Regions from separate parts of the Streptomyces sp. NPDC056883 genome, predicted to be linked through region 3. Evidence: riboswitches for the same ligand, from Rfam matches in the RefSeq annotation. Region 3 holds a riboswitch; each other region holds the start of a gene.
The links. A riboswitch is a leader RNA that binds a small molecule or an ion and turns the genes downstream of it on or off. The one in region 3 is predicted to bind thiamine pyrophosphate.

Region 1: it holds a riboswitch for thiamine pyrophosphate, as region 3 does, so the genes downstream of both, ACFRU2_RS36930 (thiamine ABC transporter substrate binding subunit) here and thiC (phosphomethylpyrimidine synthase ThiC) in region 3, are expected to answer to the same signal.
Region 2: it holds a riboswitch for thiamine pyrophosphate, as region 3 does, so the genes downstream of both, thiO (glycine oxidase ThiO) here and thiC (phosphomethylpyrimidine synthase ThiC) in region 3, are expected to answer to the same signal.

The regions. Positions count from the first base shown of each region.
Region 1 covers NZ_JBHUBS010000023.1:129,139-137,102, reverse strand. Annotated here, with positions in the region: gene ACFRU2_RS36940 (ABC transporter ATP-binding protein) at 1-301, opposite strand, end outside; gene ACFRU2_RS36935 (ABC transporter permease) at 301-1,917, opposite strand; gene ACFRU2_RS36930 (thiamine ABC transporter substrate binding subunit) at 1,977-3,077, opposite strand; TPP riboswitch at 3,162-3,270, opposite strand; gene rlmN (23S rRNA (adenine(2503)-C(2))-methyltransferase RlmN) at 3,330-4,442, opposite strand; gene ACFRU2_RS36920 (phosphatidate cytidylyltransferase) at 4,536-5,615, opposite strand; gene frr (ribosome recycling factor) at 5,615-6,172, opposite strand; gene pyrH (UMP kinase) at 6,223-7,002, opposite strand; gene tsf (translation elongation factor Ts) at 7,165-7,964, opposite strand, start outside.
Region 2 covers NZ_JBHUBS010000034.1:16,733-24,696, reverse strand. Annotated here, with positions in the region: gene ACFRU2_RS40815 (Rv2175c family DNA-binding protein) at 132-497, opposite strand; gene ACFRU2_RS40810 (NAD(P)/FAD-dependent oxidoreductase) at 715-1,962, opposite strand; TPP riboswitch at 2,122-2,234, shown strand; gene thiO (glycine oxidase ThiO) at 2,232-3,431, shown strand; gene thiS (sulfur carrier protein ThiS) at 3,428-3,634, shown strand; gene ACFRU2_RS40795 (thiazole synthase) at 3,639-4,451, shown strand; gene pknB (Stk1 family PASTA domain-containing Ser/Thr kinase) at 5,166-7,082, shown strand; gene ACFRU2_RS40785 (deoxyribonuclease IV) at 7,092-7,964, shown strand, end outside.
Region 3 covers NZ_JBHUBS010000014.1:139,527-147,490, forward strand. Annotated here, with positions in the region: gene ACFRU2_RS29450 (aldo/keto reductase) at 1-151, opposite strand, end outside; gene ACFRU2_RS29455 (hypothetical protein) at 340-789, opposite strand; gene ACFRU2_RS29460 (glycosyltransferase) at 2,583-3,695, shown strand; gene thiC (phosphomethylpyrimidine synthase ThiC) at 3,781-5,568, opposite strand; TPP riboswitch at 5,563-5,707, opposite strand; gene ACFRU2_RS29470 (YibE/F family protein) at 5,780-7,186, shown strand; gene ACFRU2_RS29475 (SsgA family sporulation/cell division regulator) at 7,403-7,852, opposite strand; gene ACFRU2_RS29480 (IclR family transcriptional regulator) at 7,950-7,964, opposite strand, start outside.

The DNA of each region.
Region 1 (7,964 bases), on a different contig from region 3:
GCAGGCCGAAGGCGACGTTCCCGCCCACGTCCCGGTGCGGGAACAGCTGGTGGTCCTGGAACATCAGGCCCACCCCCCGCCGGTGTACGGGCACTGCGGCCTGGTCGGCGCCGCCCAGCAGCACCCTCCCGCCGGCGACGGGCTGGAGCCCGGCCACCACCCGGAGCAGGGTGGACTTACCGCTCCCGCTCGGCCCGAGCACGCACACGATCTCGTGCTCGGCGACCGCCAGGTCCACGGCGTCCACGACCGCGCGCTCACCGAAGCGGACCGACACCCCTTCCAGTCGAAGCAGGGTCATCAGAATTCTCCGGAGGTCTTGTCGGGTCGCAGTCGCTCCAGCGCCAGCAGGGACACCGCGCACACCAGCATCAGGATCGTGCTCAGGGCCATCGCCTGCCCGTAGTTCATCTCCCCGGCCCGCCCCAGCAGCCGCGCCACGGCGACCGGCAGCGTCGGATGGTCGGGGCGCGCGATGAAGACGGTCGCCCCGAACTCCCCGAGGGACACGGCGAAGGCGAAGCCCGCCGCGATCAGCAGGGCCCGCCGCACCATCGGCAGGTCCACCTCCCGCCAGGCCCGCAGCGGTGAGGCGCCGAGCACGGCGGCGGCCTCCCGCAGCCGTCCGTCCACTGCGCGCAGGACCGGCAGCATGGTCCGTACGACGAAGGGAACGCCCACCAGCGCCTGCGCCAGCGGCACCAGGATCCACGAGGTCCGCAGGTCCAGCGGCGGCTCGTCGAGGGTGATGAGGAAGCCGAAGCCGACGGTCACGGCCGACACCCCCAGCGGGAGCATCAGCAGCGCGTCGAAGCCCCGTACGAAACGGCCCGCGCGCCGGGTAAGCGCCGCGGCGGCGAGCCCGCCGACGACCAGCGCGATGGCGGTGGCGGCGAGCGCGTACTGCAGGGAGTTCCAGATCGCCTCCAGCGGCGGCACCAGGAAGGTCCCGCCACCGGCGCCGACTTCCTGGAGCGCCCGGTAGAAGCCGAACCCGTACCCGCCCGGGGCGTCGAGGGAACGTTCCACGAGCACGGCGAGCGGCGCCACGATCAGCAGCGCCACCGTCAGCAGCACCCCGCCGAGCAGGGTGCGCTGGGCCCAGCCGCGCGGCCGGTGCGTGGTCCGCCCCGGGTCGACCAGCCGCAGCGCGGTCTCCCGCTTGCGCACGGTCCAGGCGTGTACGCCGAGGATCGCTCCGATGGCCGCGAACTGCACCATCGTCAGCACGGCGGCCGTCGGCAGGTCCAGGAGCTGCGCGGTCTGCCGGTAGACCTCCACCTCCAGGGTGGAGTACGCGGGCCCGCCCAGGATCTGCACGACGCCGAAGGAGGAGAACGTGAACAGGAACACCATCAGCGAGGCGGCCGCGACGGCCGGCCCCAGCGCGGGCAGCGTCACGCGCCGCCAGGCGGCGAACCGCCCGGCGCCCAGCACCCGGGCGGCCTCCTCCTGGCGCGGGTCCAGCTGCGCCCACAGCCCGCCGACCGTGCGGATGACCACGGCGTAGTTGAAGAAGACGTGCGCGAGCAGGATCGCCCAGACGGTCGTGTCGAGGCGGATCCCCCACACCTCGTCCATCAGACCGTTCCGCCCCACGAGCGCCAGGAACGCGGTGCCGACCACGACGGTCGGCAGCACGAACGGCACCGTCACGAGCGCCCGCAGCAGCTGTTTGCCGGGGAACTCGAAGCGGGCGAAGACGTACGCGCCGGGGAGCGCGATCAGGAGCGTGAGCGCCGTGGACGCGAGCGCCTGCCAGGTGGTGAACCAGAGCACGTCGCCGATGTCGGGCCGGGCCAGCACCTCGCCGATCCGGCCGAACTGCCAGCCGTCGTCCGTCTTGAGCCCGCGCCCGACGATCGCGGCCACGGGGTACGCGAAGAACAGCCCGAAGAAGACGAGCGGCACGGCCATCAGACCGAGCCTGACGGCCGTGGCCCGCCCGCTCTCCTTCGCAGCCTCGCTCACTCGTCCTACTTCACGACGAGGGCGGACCAGGTCTTGATCCACTGGTCACGGTTCTTGGCGATGGCCTCCGGGGCGACCGTCTCGGGCTTCTCGATGACCACGCCGTGCTTGGTGAACAGCTCCGGCAGCACCGCGTCCTTGGTCACCGGGTTCACGAACATCTGGAGCGGCATGTCCTCCTGGAACTTCTTGGAGATCAGGAAGTCCAGGAGCGCCTTGCCGCCCGCCTCGTTCTTCGCACCCTTGAGCAGACCCGCGAACTCGGTCTGCCGGAAGCACGTGCCCGTCGCGACGCCCGTCGGGGCCTCGGCCGGCTGCGGCTCGCCGTAGAGGACCTCGACCGGCGGGCTGGAGGCGTAGGAGACGACCAGCGGGCGGTCGCCCTTGGCCTTCTTGCCGCCGGCCGAGCCGGAGAAGCGCTCGTTGTAGGCCTGCTCCCAGCCGTCGACGACCTCGACGCCGTTGGCCTTGAGCTTGCTCCAGTAGTCCTTCCAGCCCTCGTCCCCGTACTTGCCGACGGAGGCGAGGAGGAAGCCGAGGCCGGGCGAGGAGGTCGCGGCGTTCTCGGTGACCAGCAGGTTCTTGTACTCCGGCTTGATCAGGTCGTCCAGCGTCTGCGGCGGGGCGAGCTTCTTGTCGGCGAAGTAGGCCTTGTCGTAGTTCACGCAGATGTCGCCGGAGTCCACGGGGGTGACCCGGTGCTCCTTGTCGAGCACGAACTCGGGCTTCACGTCGGCCAGCCCCTTGGCCTCGTACGGCGTGAAGATGCCCTGGTCGAGGGCCCGGGAGAGGAGCGTGTTGTCCACGCCGAAGAAGACGTCGCCGCGCGGGGAGCCCTTGGTCAGGATCTCCTGGTTCAGTGCCGCGCCCGCGTCGCCGGACTTCAGGACCTTCACGGTGTAGCCGCTCTGCTGCTCGAACTCCTTGAGGACCGTGTCGGTCACGTTAAAGGAGTCGTGCGAGACGAGGGTGATCGTCTTGGACTTCGGGGCGTCGCTCGCCCCGGCGGACTTGTCCTTGGCGTCTCCGCCGCCGCAGGCGCTGAGCGTGGTGACGCCGAGCGCGGCCGCGAGCGCGACGCCCGCCATCTTCTTGGTGGTGCTCATTGGTGCATTCCTCCTGGGATGTCCAGGAGAAGACGCGGCCCCGCCCGGCGCTCTGTGGAGCGGACGCCGGGCAGGGCGCAACAGCTTGAGTGATGACCGAACTTCCTACCCCGAATGACCGGGGCGAGGTTCAGAGGGTCTGCGGTGACGGTTACCGCACTCTCAGCGCTGTGGCGCTCCCCTGTCGGAATATGAAATTGGTTTCGGCCACAGGGTACCCCGCGGCCGAAAGCAAACCTGAACTGGCGGAAATCAGCGCTCCGAGGCGGCGAGCTGGCCGCAGGCGCCGTCGATCTCCTGGCCGCGGGTGTCGCGGACGGTCACCGGCACGCCGTGGCGGGCGATGGCCTCCACGAACGCCTTCTCGTCCTCGGGCCGCGAGGCGGTCCACTTCGAACCCGGCGTCGGGTTCAGCGGGATCAGGTTGACGTGCACGCGCTTGCCCTTGAGCAGCCTGCCGAGCAGGTCGCCGCGCCAGGCCTGGTCGTTGATGTCGCGGATCAGGGCGTACTCGATGGAGATGCGGCGGCCGGACTTCTCCGCGTACTCCCAGGCCGCGTCGAGCACCTCGCGGACGTTCCAGCGGGTGTTCACGGGGACCAGGGTGTCGCGCAGCTCGTCGTCCGGGGCGTGCAGTGAGACGGCCAGGCGGCACTTGAAGCCCTCGTCGGCGAAGCGGTGCATCGCCGGGACCAGGCCCACGGTGGAGACGGTGATCCCGCGCTGGGACAGGCCCAGGCCGTCGGGCTCCGGGTCGGTGAGGCGGCGGATGGCGCCGACGACGCGGTTGTAGTTGGCGAGCGGCTCGCCCATGCCCATGAAGACGATGTTCGACAGCCGGGCGGGCCCGCCGGGGACCTCGCCGTCGCGCAGGGCGCGCATGCCGTCGACGATCTGGTGCACGATCTCGGCCGTCGACAGGTTGCGGTCGAGACCGGCCTGGCCGGTGGCGCAGAACGGGCAGTTCATGCCGCAGCCGGCCTGCGAGGAGATGCACATGGTGACCCGGTCCGGGTAACGCATCAGCACGGACTCGACGAGCGTGCCGTCGTGCAGCTTCCACAGGGTCTTGCGGGTGGTGTCGTCATCGCACGAGATGTGGCGGATGACGTTCATCAGGTCCGGCAGCAGCTCCTGCTGGAGCTTCTCGCGGGAGGCCGCGGGGATGTCGGTCCACTCGGCCGGGTCGTGCGCGTACCGGGCGAAGTAGTGCTGGGAGAGCTGCTTGGCCCGGAAGGGCTTCTCACCGATCGCGGCGACCGCCTCCCGGCGCTCCTCGGGGGTGAGGTCGGCGAGGTGCCGGGGCGGCTTCTTCGCTCCACGAGGGGCGACGAAAGTGAGCTCTCCCGGAACAGGGCGGGCCATGGCAGGTACTCCTTGTAAGACGAAAGGCGCGCCGCAGAAGCAGCGCGCCTTCCAAGAGTAACCGCCCCGCCTGTACGGGCGCCTTTTCGCAGGTCAGCCGGTACCGACGAACAGCGCCAGCAGCAGCCAGACCACCGGGGCCGTCGGAAGCAGGGAGTCCAGCCGGTCCATGATGCCGCCGTGACCCGGCAGCAGGGTGCCCATGTCCTTGATCCCGAGATCCCGCTTGATCATGGATTCCCCGAGGTCACCCAGCGTGGCACTGACGGCGACGGCGAGGCCGAGCACCAGGCCCTGCCACCAGACGCCCCCGACGATCAGGAACTCCATGCACAGCGCGCCGGCCGCCATCGCGAAGGCCACCGCTCCGAAGAGCCCCTCGCGGGTCTTTCCGGGGCTGATGCGCGGGGCGAGCTTGGTCTTGCCGAAGCGCCAGCCGACCGCGTAGGCCCCGGTGTCGCTGACCACCGTCAGGAGCAGGAAGGTGATCACCCGCTGCGGCCCGTCGTCGGCGGTGAGCAGCATCGCGACGAAGGTGGCCAGGAAAGGCACGTAGAACGCCGCGAAGGCACCCGCCGTGACGTCCTTGAGGTAGTCCTCGGGCGGCTCGGTCATCCGCCAGACGAGGACGGCCAGCACCGTCAGCGCCATGGCCACCCAGGCACCCTCGGCACCGCGGACGTATCCGGCGATGACCATGGCCGCACCGCCGATGGCGAGCGGGACCAGCGGGGCCTTGATGCCCTTCTTCTCCTGGAGCCGGGAGGTCAGCTCCCACAGGCCGACGACGACCGCCACGACGACGACGCCGACGAAGACGGCCTTGACGATGAGCAGCGAGGCGAAGATCACCGCGCCGAGGCCCACTCCGACCCCTATGGCGGCGCGCAGGTCCCGCCCGGCCCGCTTCTTCTGAGGCGGGGGCGAGGCGTCCTGAGGTGCCGGCGAAGGCGGGGTCGGCGGGGGGCTGGGCATGGGCTCCTGCGGCGGCGTCTCGGCGCGGAAGAGGGAGCCGCCGTCAGCGGCGGCCCCCCGATCGCGTGCTTCCCGGTCGTCGAAGTCACGGCCGGCGGCATCGGGCACGATGGGCATGGGCCGAGTGTGCGGGCCCACCAGCGCATCGTAGGCGGGACCCGCCGGAACCGGCTCCGGCTGCCAGGAAGTGTCGTTCATCAGACTTCGAGGAGCTCGGCTTCCTTGTGCTTCAGGAGCTCGTCCACCTGCGCGACGTACTTCGCGGTGGTGTCGTCGAGCTCCTTCTCGGCGCGGCGCACCTCGTCCTCGCCGGCTTCCTTGTCCTTGACGAGCTTGTCGAGGGCGTCCTTCGCCTTGCGGCGAATGGCGCGGATCGACACCTTGGAGTCCTCGGCCTTGGTGCGCGCGACCTTGATGTACTCCTTGCGCCGGTCCTGCGTCAGCTCGGGGAAGGTCACCCGGATGATGCTGCCGTCGTTGCTGGGGTTGACGCCCAGGTCGGAGTCGCGGATGGCCGTCTCGATGTTGCGCAGGGCGCTCTTGTCGAACGGGGTCACGATCGCCATGCGCGGCTCGGGGACCGAGAAGGAGGCGAGCTGGTTGATGGGCGTGATGGCGCCGTAGTACTCCGCCACGATCTTGTTGAACATCGCCGGGTGCGCACGACCGGTGCGAATCGCGGCGAAGTCTTCCTTGGCGACGACGACGGCCTTTTCCATCTTCTCCTCGGCCTCGAGGAGGATCTCTTCGGTCACCACGTGCTCCTGCATGTCAGAAATGGATGGTTCAGGCGGACGGGGCCTGCTCAGGCCCGGGTGCCCTGGTCGCTCACGAGCGTGCCGATCTTCTCACCCTTGACGGCTCGCGCGATATTGCCCTCGGCGAGCAGCTCGAAGACCAGGATCGGCAGCTTGTTGTCGCGGCACAGCGTGATGGCGGTGGCATCGGCGACCTTGAGGTCGCGCGACAGCACCTCGCTGTACTCCAGCGCGTCGAACTTCACCGCGTCCGGGTTCTTCTTGGGGTCGGAGTCGTAGACCCCGTCGACGCCGTTCTTGCCCATGAGGAGGGCTTCCGCGTCGATTTCCAGGGCTCGCTGGGCGGCCGTGGTGTCGGTGGAGAAGTAGGGCATGCCCATGCCGGCGCCGAAGATGACGACGCGGCCCTTCTCCAGGTGGCGGACGGCGCGGAGCGGGATGTACGGCTCGGCGACCTGGCCCATGGTGATGGCCGTCTGGACGCGGGAGTCGATGCCCTCCTTCTCCAGGAAGTCCTGGAGGGCAAGGCAGTTCATGACCGTACCGAGCATGCCCATGTAGTCGGACCGGGCCCGGTCCATGCCGCGCTGCTGGAGTTCGGCGCCGCGGAAGAAGTTGCCGCCGCCGATCACCACGGCGATCTCCGCGCCGTCGCGGACCACCGCGGCGATCTCGCGGGCGATGGCGTGGACTACGTCGGGGTCGACGCCCAGTCCTCCGCCACCGGAGAAGGCCTCGCCCGACAGCTTCAGCATGAAGCGGCGGCCCTTCTTGTCCTGGTCGCTCTTGTCGTCGGAAGCGGTGTGGGTGTCCACGCCCTGATTCATGGAGATCTCCTCGTGCACATACGAAGAAGGCCATTGCCGGTGGGTCCTCGCGGTTCCCTCTACGGCAATGGCCTCCTCGTCAGATCTGCGGTCGCCCTGCGCGAACGCGGGCGACTGCTTCAGACCCTACCGGGGTCCGGTGTCCGTCGCGTACGGACGGACTCAGATGCCGACCTTGATGCGCGAGAAGCGCACCAGGGTGACACCGGCCTCGTCCAGAACCTTCTGGACGGACTTCTTGGCGTCCAGGGCGTACGCCTGGCCAAGCAGCGTGTTGTCGCGGAAGAAGCCGTTGACACGACCCTCGACGATCTTCGGCAGCGCGGCCTCCGGCTTGCCCTCGGCGCGGGTGACCTCTTCGGCCACGCGACGCTCGGACTCGACGACCTCGGCCGGAACGTCCTCGGCGGACAGCCACTTCGGCGCGAACGCGGCGATGTGCTGCGCGACGCCGCGGGCGACCTCGGCGTTCTCCTTGTCGAGCTCGACAAGGACACCGATCTGGAACGGCAGGTCGGGCATCGTGCGGTGCATGTACGCCGAGACGTAACCGCCGGTGAACTGCGCGAAGCGGTCCAGGACGATCTTCTCGCCGAGGTTGGCGTTGGCCTCGTCGACGAACGCCTGCACGGTCTTGCCGGGGGCGATCTCGGACGCGAGCAGCGCCTCGATGTCGGCCGGCGAGGTCGCGGCGACGTGCGCGGCCAGCTCTTCGGTGACGGCCAGGAACTTGTCGCCCTTGGCGACGAAGTCCGTCTCGCACTTCAGCTCGACGAGGACACCGGAGGTGTTGTCGTCGGAGATGACGGAGACGACGGCACCGTTCTCGGCAGAACGGCCTTCGCGCTTGGCGACGCCCTTCTGACCCTTGATACGGAGCGCCTCGACGGCCTTGTCGACGTCGCCGTCGGCCTCGACCAGAGCGTTCTTGCAGTCAAGCATGCCGACGCCGGTGAGCTCGC
Region 2 (7,964 bases), on a different contig from region 3:
GGGTTGTGGGGAAGGAGCGGTCCTCTTTGGGTTTGTTTTCCGCTGGTGTTGCTGTGGTGTTCCCCCCCTGCGCCACCCCCCCCCACCGCGCTTGCGCTTGATCTTGAACTTGATCTTGATGCGGAGTCAGGTCAGATGGCGAGCGCCTGAGCGCGGCGCTTCACCTCCGTGCCGCGATTCTCGCTCAGCGCCTGCACGGGGGTGCCGGGCAGGGTCTCGTCGGCGGTGAAGAGCCACTCCAGGATCTCCGCGTCGGTGAAGCGGTCGTCGCGGAGCACGGTCAGCAGGCCGACCAGGCCCTTGACGATCTTGTCTCCGTCGATGAACGCGGCGGGGACCTGGAGGGAGCGGTTCTCGCCGCGGCGCACCGCGAGCAGCTGACCCTCCTTGACCAGCTGGCGAACCTTGGTCACTTCGATGTCGAGCATCTCCGCGATGTCGGGGAGGTACAGCCAGGCGGGAACAAGGGCATCGATCTTTGCGTCAATCTCGGTCACGAGCACAAGCCTGCCATCTCGGACTGCCCGCCGGTACCCGAGCGACCCCGTCCGGGGTGCGGGGGCCCCGCCGACGGGGCCGAAGACGGGGCGGGCGGGACCCGAGCGAGCCGGAATCGGGACACCCGCGACCCCGAGTCGCCCTGGCCCTGGCCCTGGCCAGGGCCCGCACTCCGCCGGGTCAGCCGGGTCAGCCGGGTCAGCCGGGTCAGCCGAGTCAGCCGAGCAGCGTCGACTTCAGTGCGGTCGCCGGGTCGGCCACCTTCGCCCGGTCCACCAGAGCGCCCGACTCGATGAGCCGGCGCCCCTGGGCCAGGTCGCGCGGGCGGCCCACCGCGAGGACCGCAACCAGCCGCCCCTCGCGCAGCCAGCACACCGACCAGGTGTCCGCCCCCGGGTCACCGCGCCACAGCATCGCGTCCGCGTCGCCGTGATGGCCCGCGTACTGCACGAAGCGGCCGAACTGCTCCGACCAGAAATACGGGACCGGGTCGTAGACCTGCTCCCCGGAGCCCCCGGCCACGATGTCCGCCGCCACCACGCGCGGCCCCTGGAGCGCGTTGTCCCAGTGGTGCACCAGCAGCCGGGACCCGTAGCGGCCCGACGGGAACGAGGCGCAGTCCCCCACGGCGTACACCCCGGGCACCGAGGTGCGCAGCCGCTCGTCGGCGGTGACCGCTCCGTCCGGGCCGAGCTCCACGCCGGACCCGGCCAGCCATCCGGTGGCCGGCCGGGCGCCGATGCCCACCACCACCGCTCCGGCCGGCAGCGCCCGCCCGTCGGCCAGCAGGACCCGGCCCGCCTCCACGGAAGCCACCCTCGCGCCGGTCAGCAGCTCGGCGCCCGCCTCGGCGTACCACCGCCCCATCGGCTCGGCCACCTCCGCGGGCAGCGCGCCCGCCAGCACCCGGTCGGCCGCCTCGACCACCGTCACGGCGCAGCCCGCCTCGCGGGCGGCCGTGGCGAATTCCGCGCCGATCCAGCCGGCCCCGACCACGACCACCGCCGAGCCGGCCGCCAGGACGGGCCGCAGCCGGGCGGCGTCGTCCAGGGTGCGCAGCAGGTGGACCCCGGGGACACCGTCCGCGCCGGGCAGGGTCAGCGGGAGGGCGCCGGTCGCCAGCACGAGGACCTCGTACGGGACCGGTCCGGCCTCGGTGTCCACCTCGCGGTCGGCGGGCCGCAGCCCGGTGACCTCGACCCCCAGCCGGAGCTCGATGCCAAGCTCCTCGAAGTCGACGTCGAAGGCCGAGTCCTCCGCCTTGCCGAGGAGCACCGCCTTGGACAGCGGGGGCCGGTCGTAGGGCTGGTGGGGTTCGGCCCCCAGCAGGGTGACGGGGCCGGTCCAGCCCTGCTCCCGGAGGGCGACCGCGGTCTGGACCCCGGCCATCCCGGCGCCGACGATCACCACGCCGCGCCGAGTCTCTTCCACCTGCTGCGTCTGCTGTTGCGTCTGCTCGCTCACGCCGCCCACCCTAATCAACTGACGGTCCGTCAGGAATAGTGGATGGCGACCCGTCCGGGATCCGGGCGGGAGCCCGGCGGGAGCCCTGCCACGGCCGGACCGGCACCGCCGCCGGGGAGGCAGCCTTACCGGCCGTCGGCCTCGGCGTTACTCTGACACCGAACCTATCGCGGGAGTCCGGGCGCACCGGGCTGAGAGGGAGGCTGGCCGGCCTCCGACCGTACGAACCTGATCCGGGTCATGCCGGCGAAGGGAGGGGCTGGACGCCCATGCATTCATTCAGGAACGGCCGGAGTCCCGGCTACGACGTCCTCGTCATCGGGGGCGGCATCATCGGCCTGGTCACCGCCTGGCGGGCGGCCCGGCGCGGGCTGCGCACCGCGCTGGCCGATCCGGCCCCCGGCGGCGGCGCCGCCCAGGTCGCGGCCGGCATGCTGGCCGCCGTCACCGAGCTTCACTACGGCGAGGAGACCCTGCTCGGGCTCAACCTCGCCTCCGCCGCCCGCTACCCCGAGTTCGCCGCCGAGCTCGCCGAAGCCAGCGGCGGCATGGACATCGGCTACCGCGCCTGCGGCACCCTCGCCGTCGCCCTCGACGCCGACGACCGGCTGCACCTGCGCGAACTGCACGCCCTCCAGCGCCGCTGCGGCCTGGAGTCCGACTGGCTGACCGGCCGCGAGTGCCGCCGCCTGGAACCGATGCTGGCGCCGGGCGTACGCGGCGGCCTGCGCGTGGACGGCGACCACCAGGTCGACCCCCGCCGCCTCGCGGCCGCCCTGCTGGCCGCCTGCGAACGGGCCGGGGTCGCCCTGCACCGCGCCGGGGCGGCGCGCCTGCTGACCGCCGCCGACCGGGCCTGCGGCGCGGTCCTCGACGACGCGGACGGTACGGAGCTGCGCGCCGACCAGGTGGTGCTGGCGGCGGGCTCGCTCAGCGGCCGGCTGGACGGCGTACCGCCCGAGGCCGTGGCGCCCGTACGGCCGGTGAAGGGCCAGGTGCTGCGCCTCGCGGTGCCGCCCTCGTACGCCCCGTTCCTGTCACGGACCGTACGGGCCGTGGTGCGCGGCAGCCACGTCTACCTGGTCCCCCGCGAGAACGGCGAGCTCGTCGTCGGCGCCACCAGCGAGGAACTCGGCTGGGACACCACCGTCACCGCGGGCGGGGTCTACGAACTCCTGCGCGACGCCCACGAACTGGTGCCCGGAATCACCGAACTCCCCCTGGTGGAGACCCGGGCCGGGCTGCGGCCCGGATCGCCGGACAACGCCCCCCTCCTCGGCCCGACCGACCTCCCCGGCCTCCACCTGGCCACCGGCCACTACCGCAACGGGGTCCTGCTGACGCCCCTGACCGGGGACGTGATGGCGGACCTGCTGACCACCGGCGAACTCCCGGAAATCGCCCGCCCCTTCACCCCGCGCCGCTTCGCCGTCACGCCCACCCTCACGCGACAGGAGTCGTTCGCATGACCATTTCCGTCTCCGTCAACGGCGAGCCGCGCGAGATCGCGGACGGGACCAAGCTCGCCGCCGTGATCGCCACCCTCACCGAAGCCACCAAGGGGGTCGCGGCCGCCCTCAACGAGACCGTGGTGCCGCGCGGCCAGTGGCCGTACACCTCCGTGACCGACGGCGACCGCGTCGAGGTCCTCACCGCAGTCCAGGGAGGCTGAGCACATGGCGGACACGTATGACATCTCCGACGACGCCTTCACCCTCGCCGGCCGGACCTTCTCCTCGCGCCTGATCATGGGCACCGGCGGGGCGCCGAGCCTGGACATCCTGGAACGGGCGCTGGTCGCGTCCGGCACGGAACTCACCACGGTCGCGATGCGGCGCCTCGACCCGACGGTGCAGGGCTCGGTCCTGTCCGTCCTGAACCGCCTCGGCATCGCGGTCCTCCCCAACACCGCGGGCTGCTTCACGGCCGGCGAAGCCGTCCTGACGGCGCGCCTCGCCCGGGAGGCCCTCGGCACGGACTGGATCAAACTGGAGGTGGTCGCGGACGAACGCACCCTCCTCCCGGACGGGGTCGAACTGCTCGACGCCGCCGAAACCCTGGTCGACGAGGGCTTCACGGTCCTCCCGTACACGAACGACGACCCGGTCCTCGCCCGCAAACTGGAGGACGTGGGCTGCGCGGCGATCATGCCGCTCGGCTCCCCCATCGGCTCCGGCATGGGCATCCGCAACCCGCACAACTTCGAGCTGATCACCGAGCGCGCAGGCGTCCCCGTCATCCTCGACGCGGGCGCCGGAACGGCCTCGGACGTGGCCCTGGCCATGGAACTGGGCTGCGCGGCGGTCATGCTCGCCTCGGCGGTGACCCGGGCGCAGCTCCCCGTCCTGATGGCCGCGGCCATGCGCGACGCGGTCACGGCGGGCCGCCTGGCCCACCGCGCGGGCCGCATCCCCCAACGCCGCTTCGCAGAAGCCTCCTCCCCGGTGGAGGGCCGAGCCACCCTGGACCCGGAACGCCCGGCGTTCTGAGCGGGCGGCGGTACGGGGCCTGGCGGGTGGGGGGCCTGATGCCGTACGGGCCCTCCGTGGGCGGGGCCTTCACCCCCTCGCGCTCCACCCCCGGCCGGTGGCTGCCCACCCGCCGCCCCCTCGGGACCGGACAGGCCCGGGACCGCCCAGCGCGGCGGAACCGAGGGATGGGCGGGACGGGGGCCGGCCGGAGGCTTCGGGAGGTTTGGGGTTTTCCGGCAGCCTCATCGTCCTTCCGCGTCGGGCCGGCCTGTCAAGGGCGCTCCCTGCGGTCGCGTCGCTTCGCGACGGCCTTCGGCCGCCCTTGACAGACCGACCCGCCACGGAAAAACGAAGGCAGCCGGAAAACCCCAAAAGAACGGGCGGGTCAGAGAGACATGGACGGCCCAGCAGGAAGGTGCGGCCAAACACCACAGGGCCCACCCCGAGCCCCGGCACCCATAAGCCGCCCGCGCCGGCGGCGGGCGCATCAGATCGCTACACGCATCCCCCGGCTCAGCGACTGACCGCCGTCACGAGCCAACCTCTCAAACGCGTCCCCACCGCTTCGATCTAGGCGTCGAAGGGTGGCGGGTGGGCAGGCACAGGGGCCGGGTGGAGCGCGAGGGGGTGGGAGCCCCGCGCGCGGGGGACCCGTGCCGCCCCACGTCACAGGTGCGCTGCAACCCTCCGGGGCCGGGACGGGGGGCGAGTCGGCCCTCGTAGAATCTCCGGGTGGACACGACCCTGGATGACCCCCTCGTCGGGCAGACGCTCGACGGCCGCTACCGCGTGGACGCCCGTATCGCGGCCGGCGGCATGGCCACGGTCTACCGGGCCGTCGACACCCGGCTGGACCGGGTCCTCGCGCTGAAGGTGATGCACCCGGCCCTCGCCGCCGACCCCGGCTTCGTCGACCGGTTCATCCGGGAGGCCAAGTCCGTGGCCCGGCTCGCCCATCCCAACGTCGTGGCCGTCTTCGACCAGGGCACGCACGGGCCGTACACGTACCTCGCCATGGAGTACGTGTCCGGCTGCACCCTGCGCGATGTGCTCCGCGAGCGCGGCGCGCTCCAGCCCCGAGCAGCCCTCGACATCCTCGAACCGGTGCTCGCCGCCCTCGGCGCCGCGCACCGCGCCGGCTTCGTGCACCGGGACATGAAGCCCGAGAACGTGCTGATCGGCGACGACGGCCGGGTCAAGGTCGCCGACTTCGGGCTGGTCCGGTCCGTGGACTCCGTGACCAATACCACCGGGTCCGTCCTCGGCACCGTCTCCTATCTCGCTCCCGAGCAGATCGAGAACGGCGTCACCGACACCCGCGTGGACGTCTACGCCTGCGGCGTCGTGTTCTACGAGATGCTCACCGGCTCCAAGCCGCACACCGGCGCCAACCCGGCCCAGGTGCTCTACCAGCACCTCAACGAGGACGTCCCGCCGCCGTCGGCCGCCGTCCCCGGGCTCCCCGTCGCGCTCGACGAGCTCGTCGCCCAGGCCACCGCGCGCCACCCCGATCTGCGTCCCTACGACGCGGCCGCCCTCCTCGCGCTGGCCATAGGGGCCCGTGCCCAGCTCTCCGACTCCGAGCTGGACGCCGTACCGCCGCAGGCCCGGGCCACGGAGCGGACCGCCGCCGAGGACCGCACCGGCGTGATCCCCCGCCCGGTGACCACACACGCTTCGCACGCCGAGCCGGTGTCCCACACCTCCCGGCTGGCGGCTCCGCCCCTGCCCCCGGCGCCCGCGCCGGCGGCCTCCCGGATCCGCCGGCCCGGCGTGCTGCTCGTCGTCCTCGGCGTCCTGCTCTTCCTCGGCCTCGGTACGGGGGTCTGGTACATCAGCTCCGGCCAGTTCACGAAGGTCCCCAACCTGCTCGGCAAGACCGAGGCGGAGGCCAAGTCCCAGCTGTCGGCGGCCGGGCTCGGGGTGAAGCGGGTCGACCGGAAGTTCAGCGCGGCCTTCGACAAGGGGACCGTGATGAACACCGACCCCGCCGGCGGCAAGCGCATCCGCGGCAACGGCGCGGTGACGCTCACCATCTCGCGCGGACCCGAGGTCGTCGTCGTACCCGACCTCAAGGGCAAGCCCCTGGAGGCCGCGAAGGCCGAGCTGACCTCGGTCGGCCTGACGCCGGGGGCCGTCACGCAGGCCTTCAGCCAGGACGTCGCGCAGGGCTCGGTGATCAGCACGGACCCGACGGGCGGCCAGAAGCGGTCCCTCGACACCCTGGTCGCGATGGTGGTCAGCAAGGGCCGCCCGGTGCCGGTCCCGCGCGTCACGGGAACCTCCCTCGACCAGGCCCGTTCCACCCTGGAGGGCCTCGGCCTGAAGGTGGAGACGGCCCCGGAGGAGGTCAACTCTCCCTTCCCCGCCGGTACGGTCGCCAACCAGTCGATCGGCGCCGGCAGCCAGGCCGCCGCGGGTGACACCGTCACCCTCACCGTGTCCAAGGGGCCCCGCCAGATCCCGGTCCCGGACGTCACCGGCCAGGAGGCCGACGCGGCCCGCAAGACCCTGGAGGGGCTGGGCTTCAAGGTCAAGGTCGACAAGCCCTTCCTCTCCTTCAGCAACACCGTCGACTCCCAGTCGGTCCCCGCGGGCCAGAACGCCGCCGAGGGCAGCACCATCACCATCAGGACCAAGGGGCTGTAACAGCACGCCATGAACAACAATTCAACATGCCGCAATCCGGTCGGCGGGCACGTGCCCGTCGCGGGCGGGCTGGCCTCGGTCGGGCTGGCGTACGCCCGCGAGATGGGTGCCGAGGCCGTTCAGGTCTTCGTCGCCAATCCGCGCGGCTGGGCCACCCCGGTCGGCAATCCCGCCCAGGACGAGCTGTTCCGCGAGGCCTGCGCGACCGAGGGGATCCCGGCCTACGTCCATGCCCCGTATCTGATCAACTTCGGCTCGCACACCGAGGCCACCGTCGAGAAGTCCGTGGAATCGCTGCGGCACTCGCTGCGCCGGGCCCGCGCGATCGGCGCGCTCGGGGTGGTCGTGCACACCGGCTCGGCGACCGGGGGCCGGCCGCGCGAGGCGGCGTACGCGCAGGTCAGGGAGCACATGTTGCCACTGCTGGACGAGCTGACGCATGACGACGACCCCTTCCTGCTGCTGGAGTCCACGGCCGGGCAGGGTTCCTCGCTGTGCTCGACCGCCGAGGAGTTCGGCCCGTACTTCGACGCCCTCGACCGGCATCCGATGCTGGGGATCTGCCTCGACACCTGCCACATCTTCGCGGCCGGGCACGATCTGGCGGAGCCGGGCGGGACGAAGCAGACGCTGGACCTGCTGGTGGACACGGTGGGCGAGGGCCGGCTGAAGCTGGTGCACGCCAACGACTCCAAGGAGGGCGTGGGCGCCCACAAGGACCGGCACGCGCAGATCGGTCAGGGGCACATCGGCCGGGACGCCTTCGCCGAGCTGTTCACGCATCCGGCGATGGAGGGTGTCCCGCTGATCATCGAGACGCCCGGTGGCAAGGAAGGGCACGCGGCGGACGTGGCGCTGCTGAAGGAGCTGCGCGAGCTCGGC
Region 3 (7,964 bases):
TGTCCACGAAGTTGATGCCGTGATCGAGCGCGGTGTGGATGATCCGTGCGCACTCCTCGTGATCCGGATTGCCGACCGCGCCGAACATCATCGTGCCGAGGCAGTGCGTGCTGACCTCGATGCCGGTCCCACCCAGAATTCGGTATCGCATGCTCATGGGCCCGGACTCTAGGAGCTGGAGCGCACTCCAGGACAAGCCCTACGGCGAAGCCTCGTGCGACTACCGGACGTGCGGCGGCCCGGAGCACCGGCCGGACCGAAGTCCGGCGGCACTCCGGGCCGCTTGGGTTTCACCGTCGGATCACGGTGCTGCTCGCACCGGGCTCACCGACTCGGGGACTAGCCGCGGGGCTTGTCATCCTTCGGCACCATGTGCTCGGCGACCGGCGCCTCGGCCTCCGGCATCTTGCCGGACCGGTTCTTGAGGTCGGGCTTCATGGTCTGCGGCTTCTGGAGGAACATGTCCCTGGCGGGCACGCGCAGTGCGGGAGCGGTCTGGGGGCCGGGGATGATCTGAACCCAGGGGTGCTGCTGCCCCATCGCAGCCGTCCCGCAGTCCAGGGACGGTTGCGGGTTGCTGACGGTGCAGAAGGTCTCCCAGACCTGCCCGGTGATGGTCGAGATCTCGATGTTGGCCCCGTTGGCGTGCTCGTCGACGGCGATTCCGCACGCCACCCCGGACGGGTAGTTCGGGTTGCGCGCGGGGTTGGTCAGGTTGTGCCAGTCGAAGTTCGTGTTGGGGTTCCCGAGACCACGGATTCCGACGTACGCGACCCCGTTGATCATCACCGCCTTGATCTCTCGGGAGGAGCTGGGCTTGTAGTTGGCGATGGCGTTGCACTGCGAGGAAGGACCGGTCGCACCTGTGGTACCGGTGGCACCGGTCGCACCCGTGGCGCCCGTCGCACCAGTGACACCGGTCGCACCCGTAACGCCTGTAGCACCCGTCGCACCTGTGGCGCCCGTGGCACCGGTCGCACCTGTAGCGCCCGTCGGGCCGGTCGGTCCGGTCGGGCCAGTCGGTCCGGTCGCACCCGTGGCACCGTCAGCACCCGTCGCGCCGGTCGCACCATCGGCACCCGTCGGACCGGTCAGGCCGGTCGCACCCGTGGCACCGTCGGCACCCGTGGCACCGGTCGCACCGTCAGCACCGGTCGGACCCGTCAGGCCAGTCGCGCCCGTGGCACCGTCGACACCCGTCGCACCGGTCGCTCCATCGGCACCCGTCGCGCCGGTCGCACCGTCAGCACCCGTCGGACCGGTCAGGCCGGTCGCACCCGTGGCACCATCAGCGCCCGTCGCACCGGTCGCTCCATCAGCACCCGTCGCACCCGTCGCGCCATCAGCACCCGTCGGACCGGTCAGGCCGGTCGCACCCGTGGCACCATCTGCACCCGTCGCACCGGTCGCACCATCGACACCCGTCGGACCGGTCGGGCCCGTCGGGCCTGTGGCACCGTCAGCACCCGTGGCACCGGTCGCGCCATCGGCACCCGTGGCACCGGTCGCACCATCGGCACCCGTCGCACCGGTCGCACCGTCAGCACCCGTCGCACCGGTCGCACCGTCAGCACCCGTCGCACCGGTCGCACCGTCAGCACCCGTCGCGCCCGTCGCACCGTCAGCACCCGTCGCACCGGTCGCACCATCGGCACCCGTCGCGCCCGTCGCACCGTCAGCACCCGTCGCACCGGTCGCACCATCGGCACCCGTCGCACCGGTCGCACCGTCAGTACCCGTCGCACCATCGGCGCCCGTCGCACCATCGGCACCGGTCGGCCCGGTCGGTCCGGTCGGCCCCGTCGCCCCATCCGCACCTGCTGTGCCGGTCGCGCCCGTGGCGCCGTCGGCACCGGTGGCGCCCGTCGCGCCGCTGGCTCCCGTCGCGCCGCTGGCTCCCGTCGCACCCGTCGCACCCGTCGCGCCGCCGGGACCTGCCGGGCCCGTCGGCCCCGTCGGCCCCGTCGCGCCGGCCGGCGGGCAGCCGTGGTCGTGGCCGTCGTGGTGGTCGCGCCCCTCTTGGTCGCGCCCGTCGTGGTCGCGCCCCTCGTCTTCGCGCCAGCCGCCGTGCTCGTCGTCGTCCCCGCCGCCCCGGCTCCAGTCCTGTGGCGGTCCGTCGTGCGGCTCGCAGTCCTCGCCTCCGCCGCCGCCCGACGGAGTCGTGGCTCTCACGGCCGTGACCGTCGGCGTGACCGCCGCGACAACGGGGTTGGCCATGCCCACGAGTACGAGGGAAAGCGAGGCCAGGGCACCTCCCGCGATCCAGGCACGATTGCGGGGGACGGGACCAAGGCGGAGCTTGGTCTGGTGCTCACGACTCATCTGCAGCGCTCCTTCGGAACGGAAGGCGAGCCGGAACGGTTGGCGCCCCGGCTGCGAGTTCGAACGTCCTTGGGACTTACGGACGGAGCCGCCCGGATCTTGAGATGGCCGCGATGTTTATCAGCAGAACGGCTTATCAGACGCCTCCGAACGGCTGCGCCGCCGCCCACCGGCCGGTAGCGCCACCGGCGTGCCGCCGCCCCATCGGCGCCCGCACTCCCTAACGTCGCCCGCGATCCGTCCGACGAGAGGGTGCTGCGGTGAGGCCGACCATCTGTCTGAACATGATCGTCAAGAACGAGGCGCCGACGATCCGGAAGTGCCTGGAGTCGGTGCGCCCTCTGATCGACACCTGGGTGATCGTGGACACGGGTTCCACCGACGGCACCCAGGACGTCATCCGCGACTGCTTCGCCGATCTGCCCGGCGCGCTCCACGACCGGCCGTGGAAGGGTTTCGACGGCAGCCGCACCGAGGCGATCGAACTCGCGCGCTCCAGCGCGGACTACCTGCTGTTCATCGACGGCGACGACGAGATGCAGATCCGGCCCGGGTTCCGCATGCCGGACCTGACCCTCGACGCGTACCAGGTGGCACTGCACGACGGTCCGATCGTCCACTGGCGGCCGGCGCTGGTCTCCACCCGGCTGCCCTGGCGGTACGTGGGCGTACTCCACGAGTACATCGACTGCGGCACCGAGTACGTCCGCGACGTGATCGAGGGCTTCAACATCCTCTCCGTCGGCGGTGGGGGCCGTCTCCGGGAAGAGGGTCAGCGGGCGAAGTACCTGCGCGACGCGGAAGTCCTCACCGAAGGCCTCGCAAAGGAACCCGGCAACAGCCGTTACGCGTTCTACCTGGCCCAGAGCTGGCGCGACGCGGGAGAGCCGGAGAAATCCCTCGACGCCTACGACCACCGCGTGGCCATGGGCGGCTGGGCCGAGGAGACCTACTGCGCGCAGCTCTACGCCGCACGGCTCGCGGTCACCCTCCAAAGGCCGTCGGCCGAGGTGATGGACCGCTACCTGCGGGCACACGAGAGCCGGCCCTCACGCGCCGAGGCCCTCGGCGACCTCGCCCGGCAATGCCGCCTCGAAAGCCGTTGGCCCCTCGCCTACCTGTTCGCCCGGCAGGCAGTACGGATGCCGCCCCCGGACGACATCCTCTTCGTCGAGTTCGCCTGGCACGACTGGCGCGCACTCGACGAACTCGCGGTGGCCGCCTACTGGACCGGGGAGTACCAGGAGTCCTCGGACTGCTGCGAACTCCTGCTCCAGGGCGGCAAGCTGCCCGACGACCAGCAGGACCGGGTCCTCGCGAACCTCGAGTTCGCACGGCGCAAGCTGGGCGTGGCCTCCCGGGCCTTCGCCTGACCGTCCGCCCCCGTCAGGTCACAACGGCGGCCCGCGACTCCCCCCTCGGTGTCGCGGGCCGTCCGTGTGTACCGGTGGCGGGAGGTCAGTCCGCCAGCGGCAGGTACACGCGGTTGCCCGCGGCCGCGAACTCGGCCGACTTCTCCGCCATGCCCGCCTCGATCTCCTCGGCGCCCAGGTCGCCACCGTGCTGGCGGCGGATGTCCTGGGAGATCTTCATCGAGCAGAACTTCGGACCGCACATGGAGCAGAAGTGCGCGGTCTTGGCCGGCTCGGCCGGGAGGGTCTCGTCGTGGAACTCACGGGCCGTGTCCGGGTCGAGGGCCAGGTTGAACTGGTCCTCCCAGCGGAACTCGAACCGTGCGTCCGACAGGGCGTCGTCCCATTCCTGGGCGCCCGGGTGGCCCTTGGCCAGGTCCGCCGCGTGGGCCGCGATCTTGTACGTGATGACACCGGTCTTCACGTCGTCGCGGTTCGGCAGGCCCAGGTGCTCCTTGGGCGTGACGTAGCAGAGCATCGCAGTGCCCCACCAGGCGATCATCGCGGCGCCGATGCCCGAGGTGATGTGGTCGTACGCGGGCGCGACGTCGGTGGTCAGCGGGCCGAGCGTGTAGAACGGCGCCTCCTCGCAGATCTCCTGCTGAAGGTCGATGTTCTCCTTGATCTTGTGCATCGGGACGTGCCCGGGGCCCTCGATCATCGTCTGCACGTTGTACCGCTTGGCGATCGTGTTCAGCTCGCCCAGCGTCTTCAGCTCCGCGAACTGCGCCGCGTCGTTGGCGTCCGCGATGGAGCCGGGGCGCAGGCCGTCACCCAGGGAGTACGTGACGTCGTACGCCGCGAGGATCTCGCAGAGCTCCTCGAAGTTCGTGTAGAGGAAGTTCTCCTTGTGGTGCGCCAGGCACCAGGCGGCCATGATCGAGCCGCCGCGCGAGACGATGCCGGTCTTGCGGCGCGCGGTCAGCGGCACGTACGACAGCAGCACGCCGGCGTGGACCGTCATGTAGTCGACGCCCTGCTCGGCCTGCTCGATGACCGTGTCCTTGTAGATCTCCCAGGTCAGGTCCTCGGCCTTGCCGTCGACCTTCTCCAGCGCCTGGTACAGCGGCACGGTGCCGATCGGCACGGGAGAGTTGCGCAGCACCCACTCGCGGGTGGTGTGGATGTTGCGGCCGGTCGAGAGGTCCATGACCGTGTCGGCGCCCCACTTGGTCGCCCAGGTCATCTTGTCCACCTCCTCCTCGATCGAGGAGGTGACCGCGGAGTTGCCGATGTTGGCGTTGACCTTCACCAGGAACCGCTTGCCGATGATCATCGGCTCGATCTCGGGGTGGTTCACGTTGACCGGCATGACCGCGCGACCTGCGGCGATCTCCTCGCGGACGACCTCGGGGGAGACGTTCTCGCGGATCGCGACGTACTCCATCTCCGGGGTGATCTCGCCCCGGCGGGCGTACGCGAGCTGCGTGACCGCGGCGCCGCCACGGCCGCGGCGGGGCTGGCGCGGACGGCCCGGGAAGACCGCGTCGAGGTTCTTGAGGCCACCGCGGGGCGAGGTGTGCTTGATGCCGTCGTCCTCGGGGCGCACGGGGCGGCCCGCGTACTCCTCGGTGTCCCCGCGGCTGATGATCCAGTTCTCGCGCAGCGGCGGCAGGCCCCGGCGCACGTCGGTCTCGATCTGCGGGTCGGTGTACGGACCGGACGTGTCGTAGAGCGTCACGTCCTTGCCGTTGGTGAGGTGGACCTGGCGGACCGGCACCCGGATGTCGGGGCGGGAGCCCGCCACGTAGCCCTTGTGCCAGCCCGGCTGGCGCTCGGTCTGGCCGTCGGCGTCCTGGCTGACGGCAGGCGTGCGTGCGTCCTGAATGGTCATGAGACCTAATCTCCCTACGCCGGCATTACCCGGTAACAGGTTCGGCGGTCGACGCAGCCTCTTCCCGTACGCATATTCGAATGCGAACGGTGATCAGCGCCCTCTCAGCCCGGTGCTCCGAGCTCCCGCGTTGTGCAAAGTAGCCCCCACGCTAGCGTCATGTGTGGCGTGCTGAACAGTGGGCCCCCTCATCTGTTGCGATGATCAGTCAGTGACGTCCTCGCCGCAGCCCCCCACCGAACCCACGGATCCCGCTGGTCACGCCGGCCACGCAGGCCACGCGCATGCGGAACCCGGTCACTCGCCCGCCCCCTCTGCCGGACACTCCCACGGCCATGCGCACAGCCACGGCCCGGCGGCCCCCGTCTCGAAGCACCTGCGCAAGGTGATCGCGGCCGTGCTGATCCCCTTCGCCACCGCCGTCGTGATCGGCATGGTGGTGCTCTGGCCCGGCGGTGCTCCGGGCCACGAGCGCACCGGGGTCGGCTTCGACCGGCAGACCCAGCAGGGCACGGTCGTCGCGCTGCAGAGCGTCGACTGCAAATCCGTGAACGCCGCGCAGGTGCCGCCCACCGGCGATACCTCCACCCCCGAGGGGCGCGAGGCCCTGGCCGCGCAGAACGGCGAGTGCAAGAAGGCCACGATCAAGGTCGGCAGCGGGCCCGACAAGGGCCGGGAGTTCGTCGAGATCGTCCAGCCGGGCGCACCACGACAGTTGACGGACGGCCAGGGCGTGGTGGTCGCCTACGCCCCGGACGCGCCCCGGGATCTCCAGTACTCCGTGATCGACGTGAACCGCAAGCTGCCGATGGCCCTGCTCGCCGGCATCTTCGCCCTCTCGGTGGTCCTCGTCGGGCGGATGCGCGGGCTGTTCGCGCTCATCGCCCTCGTCGTCAGCTTCGCCGTCCTGACCCTCTTCATCCTCCCGGCGATCCTGCAGGGGTCGAATCCGCTGGTCGTGGCCGTGGTCGGAGCCAGTGCGATCATGCTGATCGCGCTCTACATGTGCCACGGGCTGACGGCCCGCACCTCGGTCGCGGTCCTCGGCACCATCATCTCGCTGCTGCTGATCGGCCTGCTGGGCTCGCTGTTCATCGACTGGGCGTTCCTCAGCGGCAACACGGACGACAACACCGGGCTGATCCACGGGCTCTACCCGAACATCGACATGAGCGGTTTGCTGCTTGCGGGTGTCATCATCGGATCGCTCGGCGTACTCGACGACGTGACCGTCACTCAGACTTCGGCGGTCTGGGAACTCCACCAGGCCGACCCCTCGATGGGCCCGCGCGGGCTCTACCGGGCGGGCATCCGCATCGGGCGGGACCACATCGCCTCGGTGGTCAACACGCTGGTACTGGCGTACGCGGGCGCGGCGTTGCCGCTGCTCCTGCTGTTCTCGATCGCGAACAGCAGCATGGGGTCGGTGGCCAACAGCGAGCTGGTCGCGGAAGAGATCGTACGAACCCTCGTGGGCTCGATCGGACTGGTCGCCTCGGTACCCGTGACGACGGCTCTGGCCGCGCTGGTGGTGTCCGCGGACCGCGCGGAATCCCCGGCGGCCACAGCGGCCTCGGGGCCGCTCCGCGGCGGCCGGGGCCGGAGACGCAAGCGCTGAAAGGCGGACCGGCGGGCGCGACGGGTCAGTTCGCGCAGGCGGCCGGTCGTGAGGAACGGCAAGGTGGAGCACTCAGCGTGTCGGCACGCTGAGCCGTGGTGCCGTGGTGCGGTGGTGCTGTGGTGCGGTGGTGCTGTGGTGCGGTGGTGCGGTGTGCCGTGGTGCGGTGGTGCTTGCCGGCGCACCCTGGTCACGAGGTGTCCGGCCGGGCTCGTGTCAGCCCGCGTTCTGCTCGTTCTGCTGCGACTCCGCGAGGATCTTGTCGAGCGCCTCGTCGAGGTTCTCCTCGAAGTCCCCGAGGTTGCGCTCCTGGCCGAGCGGAACGATCCGGTCGGTACGGTCGAGGAACGCCACGAGTGGCGCCGCGCTCGCACGGAAGAGAGCCCGGTCTGCACCTACTTGCAGCCGGATGTGGACGTCGGACAGTTCCTCCGGATCGGTCGGGGCGATGTGGACATCGCCGTCACCGCACGGCTTGTTGATGCCGTCGAGAAGGAGCTCCCGGCCGAACGCCCAGGTCACGGGCGCATCTCCGGGAAGGTGGAAGGTCAGGCGGACTGCGTAGGGGTCACGAGCGTCGTACCGGAGTTCCACCGGGATCCGGAACGAGAGCTCCTCGGAAACGAGGAAACTCATCATGACCTCTGCCTGTACCGACTCGCGCATTGCCTACCCCGCTGTAGTGGAAGTGGCCAGGAATGATCCCCCAAGGCCCTCTTGACAAGAGTGGTGGAAGCGCTAGCAGATCACAAGGAGTGAGTTTTCAGATACTGATAGA